DNA from 3 places in the Paenibacillus sp. J22R98 genome. Region 2 is predicted to be linked to each of the others. Evidence: predicted binding sites of a transcription regulator. Region 2 holds the regulator's gene; each other region holds the start of a gene.
The links. Region 2 encodes Rex, which represses fermentation and respiration genes when NADH is low (regulators of the CRP and FNR family bind a similar motif). Its sites were predicted from a motif close to TTGTGAAATATTTCACAA; they were not measured.

Region 1 (2,275 bases), on a different contig from region 2:
CGGCAGCAGCTCGCAAGGCCAAGTTTTCTTGGGCCGTGACATTGGACATGAGCAGAACTACTCCGATGCCATCGCTTATGAAATTGACCAAGAGATGCAGAGCTTCATTCAAGACTGCTATGCTCGTGCGAAACAGCTTCTTACGGAGAAGAGCAAAGAAATGCATCTTATTGCACAAACGCTCCTTACCGAAGAAACGTTGGAGATTGAGCAAATCAAACGTCTGATCGAGGGCGGAGCTACAGAAGGCGGCGCGAGCGAAGGCGGTTCAAACATCGTTTCCGCTGAGCCTAAAGCAGAGCCGATTATCGATACGATTGGCGGCGTGAAGGTTCGTATCGGTTCGAAGGAGCCAGGCGAATTGACACCTCCAATTGACCCGGACAACAGAGAAAACGACGACGACGACGGTACACCGAAGTCCTAAAGAATAGAAGTTGATAGTCCTCAAAGGCTGTCCGATCGCAGGCGACTGCGCGGGCAGCCTTTTTTGCGGGCAGACGCTTTAACGCTATAGTGGGAGGACGGGTAAGCTAGTGGGCTTAGTAACTTCCTTACATGCGAAAACCTTCCTTAGATCGGCTAAAACGGCCTCTTTTGTCTGTTGACAGCGTACACTACCTTGTGTAAATTTAAGGTTAATCCCTTGTAAAGGCTCTTGCGAATCAAGCGGCTTGCGACATGGGCATGATAAGGATTATGAATCACACAGCGGAATAACAGCATTTTCGATAAATAAGGGTGAACGAATAGCCAAGTTTGTGCATCAGTTCACAAAGTTAGTGAAAAGAGGGGAATTTAGCTATGGAAGCATTGGCTCTCGAAAGGAAAGCGGAACAAAACCGCGAATTACGGGAACGATTGTTGCAATTGAAGAAGGAACGTAACGCCATTATACTTGCGCATTATTATCAGCGTGATGAAATTCAAGAGGTGGCGGATTTCCGCGGAGACTCCTTCCTGCTTGCGCAGAAGGCAGCGGAAACGGATGCAGATGTAATCGTATTCTGCGGGGTTCATTTCATGGGCGAAAGCGCTAAGATTCTGGCACCGAACAAAACGGTTATCATCCCCGACGAGCGTGCCGGCTGTCCGATGGCCGACATGGTCAACGTTGATGGCTTGCGGAAGCTGAAAGCTCAGCATCCGAATGCGAAAGTAGTCACTTACATTAACTCCTCCGCGGAAATCAAAGCGGAAACCGATATTTGCTGTACGTCCGCTAATGCCGTGCGTGTCGTGAATTCGGTCGATTCCGACGAAATTATTTGGGTACCGGATAAGAATCTGGGACATTACGTGCAGCAAAAGACTGACAAAAAAATGATTATCTGGGAAGGCTACTGCAACACGCATGACATGCTGACCGTCAAAGATGTAGAAGAAATGAAAGCGAAATATCCGAATGCTCAGTTCGTGGTTCACCCGGAATGCCGCCCTGAGGTGGTAGCATTAGGCGATTTCGTGGGCAGTACAACGGCTATTATAAAATATTGTAAAGAATCAGATTGCCAAGAGTTTATCGTCGGCACAGAAGATGGAACCGGGTATCAGCTTCGTCTGGACAGCCCGAACAAGACCTTCCACTTTGCAACGAAATACTTGGTTTGTCCGAACATGAAAGTAAACAACCTGAAGAAGCTTGTTAAATGTCTGGAAACGATGCAGCCGCAAATTTACGTTCCGGAGCAGGTTGCCAATCAAGCCCGTCTATCCCTGGAGCGCATGTTACAAGTGAAGTAGCATGCGCTACTCTCTTTCCATGAGAAAGGAAAGTTGCACTTATGATCCCACGTTATCTCGTAGATGTTGAACTCGAAGGGCTTCCAGTCATTCATAAAGATGTCATTGTGATCGGGGCCGGCATTGCCGGTCTTTTTACCGCGATTAAAGCCAGTGAAACGAATGATGTGCTCATGATTACGAAGAAGTCGCTTATGGACAGCAATACGCGTTACGCCCAAGGCGGCATTGCAGCAGTTATATCCGAGGACGACTCCCCGGCTTATCATCGTCAGGATACGCTTGTTGCCGGCGCCGGGCTTTGTTCGCACGAAGCCGTCGATGTCCTCGTACATGAAGGGACAAAGGGCGTAGAGGACCTGGTCCGCATGGGTACGCAGTTTGACCAAGAGAACGGCGAGTTTGCACTCACCAAGGAGGGTGCGCACAGTCAGCGTCGTATTTTGCATGCAAACGGAGATGCGACCGGTTTCGAAATCGTTCGTGCGTTGTCGGAGAAAGCGATTGCGAATCCGCGAATTGAGGTTTGGGA
Region 2 (2,275 bases):
TCTGGTGGGCATGTGTATGGGGCATGCGGTGAAAGCATCGTCCGAATACGACCGTTAGCTCTTCCGTTCCACTCTTGAGCAAATTTCTTCGCTTCATCCAGCTTCGCTGTTTGGACATCCGGCGGGCAAAGACCGATTACGCCCCGCGTCAGCAGTCCGCGCATGCCGGATTGTTCTACAACTTCCGCTACGATATGCATCCGGTCGTACATGTCTACGAAAGTTGTCGTTCCGGACTTCAGCATCTCAGCTATGGCGAGCGCTGTTCCCCAGCGTGCATCTTCATCCGTATATTTGCCTTCCATCGGCCACATCTTCTGCTCCAGCCACACTTGCAGCGCTTCATCATCGGAATAACCGCGAAGCAAAGACATCGCAGCATGTCCGTGTGTATTAATTAAGCCGGGCATGAACACAAGCCCTTGACCGTCTATACGTTCCGCTCCTTCAGGAGCCGGATCCGGCGTTAATTCGTCCAAATACAGAATGGTATCGCCTTCGACGACCATATGCCCCTTTAATACGGGACGCTGCTCGTCCATCGTGACGAAAGTACCATTCTCAATCCACAACCGTTTCATTCTCGTCGTCCCCTTCTTCGTCCAAGTAATACGCTAAGCTCAGCAGCTCCGTGGTGAAATTCGCATAATGGATGCGTACATGCTCCTGCACCCGAAGAATCGTCGGGGCAAAATTCAAGATACCGTCCACGCCCGCTTCCACGAACTTATCTGCAACATTCTGCGCTTCAATCGCAGGCACGGTTATGATCCCTATGCGAATGTTACACGCCGCTACCGTTTCCTTCAGCTTATCCATCGGCAATACCGTCAACCCGTTTATGGAGGCGCCAACCATAGAAGGATGAACATCGAATACGGCTGTAATCTTCATATTATCCTTCAAGTACGTATTATAGTTGCACAGCGCTCGGCCTAAATTACCGGCACCGACCAGCCCTACATTGAGCGGCTGGTCCAGCTTTAAAATTTGACGGATCTTCTCGATGAGATAAGTGACATCATAACCGATCCCTTTTCGGCCAAAATCACCAAAATAAGCAAGATCTTTTCGGATTTGTGCCGGATTCAGATCCAGCTTATTGCCAAGATCTTGTGATGAAACCGTCTGGACATCCCGCATGTTCAGATCGTTCAAGACCTGCAGATAAACCGGTAGTCTGCGAACGACCGCCTCGGATATTTTCATCGGCTTCATTTTCCCACCTCTTCTTCACTTGGACTTGGTGCAAGCCATTCACGTATACGCGGCACAATCTGCTCTAAATGCATATGCTCGATCTTCGGCCCCGGTAAGGAATACAGAAAATATTTGCCGTAATACGTATCAATCACTCTAGTATCGTAAATAAGAACGATGCCGCGATCCTTTGCAGTCCGTACGAGGCGGCCAAATCCTTGCTTAAAGCGAATGACCGCTTGCGGGATAGAAAGCTTCATAAACGGGTTTTGCTTCTGCTCCTGCAGCAGCTCAGACTTCGCTTCAACCAGCGGATGATTAGGCGGCTGGAAAGGAAGTCTCACAATCGCAAGGCAGGTCAGCGCATCCCCTGGAATATCTACGCCTTCCCAGAAGCTGCTTGTCCCGAGCAGAACAGAAGCTTGCTGCTGTTGGAATCTTCTGGTCAGCTTGCTGCGATTACTGCTGTCGATCCCCTGGCCGAGAACATGGATACCGGTCGCGGCCAGTGCTTCCTTGAGCGGTTCATACACCTGCTTCAGCATTCTGTAAGACGTGAAGAGAACGAGCATCCGTCCTTTGGTCTCAATGGCCGCCTCTGTCAATGACTTCACCAGCATATCATTGAACTGGGGATCTCCGGCGGCACCTTTCAGTACAGGGAAGTTGCGCGGAATGATGACCAGCGCTTGCTCTCTGTAATTAAAGGGTGAAGGCAATTGAACCGTCTTAAGACGTCCCTGCTCCTCATCTTGCGTTAGTCCTAACTGCTCACAGGCATATTGAAACGATTTCTGAACGGATAAGGTCGCTGAAGTCAGAATGACGCTTTTCTTAATATCGAAGAAATAAGTTCGCAGCTGGCTGCTTACATCCGCAGGGACAGCGTAAAGCTGAATCGATTTCGCTCTTGAGTTGCTGTTCGCTTCAAGCCAATATACCGTATCCGTCTTATCGGCCTTCATAAACTGACGCAAATCATCTCTGGCTCTGGACAAATCCTTGATTGTACCGCTTAAGTCTGTCACCAGCGCGGCGATGCCCGGATCATCGATCTCTTCTTTGATAGCGGCGA
Region 3 (2,275 bases), on a different contig from region 2:
TTTCGCCTCGATTTCTTGTTCAGCCGAGTTGCTGCGGAACATACGGATCAAGACGGTTACTGCCGAGAAGCCCAGTACAATGTAAAGCAGTGCAAATACCCATAGCATCGTATCCACATGATCGGATACGGTTGCGCCTTCCGATGTGCGCATAATGCCGCGAAGAATCCAAGGCTGACGGCCAACCTCCGAGAAAATCCAGCCATGCTCAATGGTCATCATCGCCAGCGGAGCAGCAAGAATGATGCCGCGGAGAATCCATTTGTTGCTGAAGGCGAGTTCACGCTTGCGCCATAAGGTGAGCATGAAGGCTGAGGCAACCAGGACCATCAGCGCAACGAAGCCCATTTTCAAATCGAACAGGTAATGAATATAGAGCGGCGGATGTTCGTCCTCCGGGATGTCATTTAGACCGGTTACTTCCGCATTAGGTAGTCCGTGGGCGAGAATACTAAGCGCAAACGGGATTTTGAGCCCATATTTGATTTCATTGTCGCCCGTCAATATCCCGCCAAGCACAAGAGGTGCTTCGGTTGTCGTGTCGAAATGCCACTCCATTGCCGCGAGCTTCTCAGGCTGATACTTAGCCAAATATTTGCCGGACAAATCGCCAATGATTGCACTTGAGATTAAGAAGATAAAGGCGGAAACCATAGTTAGCTTGAGCGCTTTTTTATAATACACATGATTGCGGCCCTTAAGCAGCGACCAAGCGGATATTGCAGCAAGAACGAATGCGCAAGTGAGGTAAGCCGTAACGAGCACATGCGAGACTTTGGTCGGCATTGCCGGGCTCAGCATCGCACCGAAAGGTGAAATGTCTGTGATTTTGCCGTCTTTCACGGTGATGCCGGCCGGTGCATTCATGAATGCGTTAACGACTGTAATGAAGAAGGCAGAAGCGGACGACCCGATGACGACAGGGACGAGCAGCCAGAAGTGTGTCATCTTGCTTTTGAATCGATCCCAAGTGTACAGATAAATGCCGAGGAAAATAGCTTCGAAGAAGAACGCGAACGTCTCCATGAAGAGCGGCAATGCAATCGACTGCCCCGCTACCTTCATAAAGGTTGGCCACAGCAGACTGAGCTGCAGTCCAATCGCAGTCCCCGTCACAACCCCAACCGCCACCGTAATGACGAAGCCCCGTGCCCATCTGCGCGCCATCAGCAAGTAATGCTCATCATTGCGTTTGATCCCGATCCACTCCGCGAGTGCAATCATAAGCGGGACCCCTACACCAATCGTTGCGAAAATAATATGGAAAGCAAGCGTGAGTCCTGTGAGCATTCGGCTGTACATGACCGGATCATAACTGCTAAGCAGCATATGTAATCCCTCCCTAGTGCTTGATGTTGTATTGCATGGTTACGAATTATTTAAACAAATAGCGAGACAGAGATAGCAGCATAATGACCGCAACGATGATGCAAAGCAGGATAAGGCGTTTCTCTTGTTTGGCTACACGGCTGCTGTTTTTCGGGTTTTGCGAATGGCCGGCCAATAGGATCCCTTCTCTCATTTTGATGTCATGTGGTGGTTACACGCTTATTATATCCGATCTATGTGATTATTTTCACATGAATTGTGACGAGGGTTTGAATTCTGGGGAAAGGGTTGTGGGAGTACTGATCATAATCATACTCCCACATACATCCGATTGGTCTTAGATGGGCTATTTATTCATATTTATAGTAAGTCTATTGAACCTTGCAAGGATGGTGAACTGCAGATGTCCTTGGCTGTGCGGTATAAGAAAATGAACATCGAAGGGCTGGAAGTCTTCTTTCGCGAAGCAGGGAATCCGCGCAATCCGGCCATTATTCTTCTTCATGGATTTCCGAGTTCTTCCCACATGTTTCGGGATTTGATACCGCTATTGGCCGATCGCTATTATGTCATTGCACCGGACTATCCCGGTTACGGATATAGTAGTATGCCTTCAGTGGTTGAATTCTCATATACGTTCGAGCATCTTTCCTTGGTTATCGAACTATTGATTCATGGACTTTGCATTCCTCGCTATATTCTGTATTGCCATGACTACGGCGGCCCTATCGGTTTCAGGCTCGCCATACGCCATCCGGAGCGGGTACTGGGTTTCGTCATCCAGAACGCAGTTGCACATGCTATAGGGCTTGGACAACCATTCGATTTGTTCAAGGCACTTTGGGCTGATCCGAGTCCCGAGAACAAGGCAGCGTTTGCCGCGCTTGTCGATAAGGAGTTCACGAAGAAGCAATATACCTTTGGCGCATGTAATCCTTTTCTAATT

Region 1: a site for Rex is predicted at 760-777, ahead of nadA (quinolinate synthase NadA). Genes of this name have one in related genera too.
Region 3: a site for Rex is predicted at 1,565-1,582, ahead of AC50Y3_RS20340 (cytochrome ubiquinol oxidase subunit I). Genes of this name have one in related genera too.

The regions. Positions count from the first base shown of each region.
Region 1 covers NZ_JBXENW010000016.1:54,633-56,907, forward strand. Annotated here, with positions in the region: gene ftsH (ATP-dependent zinc metalloprotease FtsH) at 1-427, shown strand, start outside; gene nadA (quinolinate synthase NadA) at 805-1,743, shown strand; gene nadB (L-aspartate oxidase) at 1,785-2,275, shown strand, end outside.
Region 2 covers NZ_JBXENW010000003.1:413,526-415,800, reverse strand. Annotated here, with positions in the region: gene AC50Y3_RS12060 (amidohydrolase) at 1-581, opposite strand, end outside; gene AC50Y3_RS12055 (redox-sensing transcriptional repressor Rex) at 562-1,218, opposite strand; gene dinG (ATP-dependent DNA helicase DinG) at 1,215-2,275, opposite strand, start outside.
Region 3 covers NZ_JBXENW010000007.1:203,078-205,352, reverse strand. Annotated here, with positions in the region: gene AC50Y3_RS20340 (cytochrome ubiquinol oxidase subunit I) at 1-1,329, opposite strand, end outside; gene AC50Y3_RS20335 (alpha/beta fold hydrolase) at 1,733-2,275, shown strand, end outside.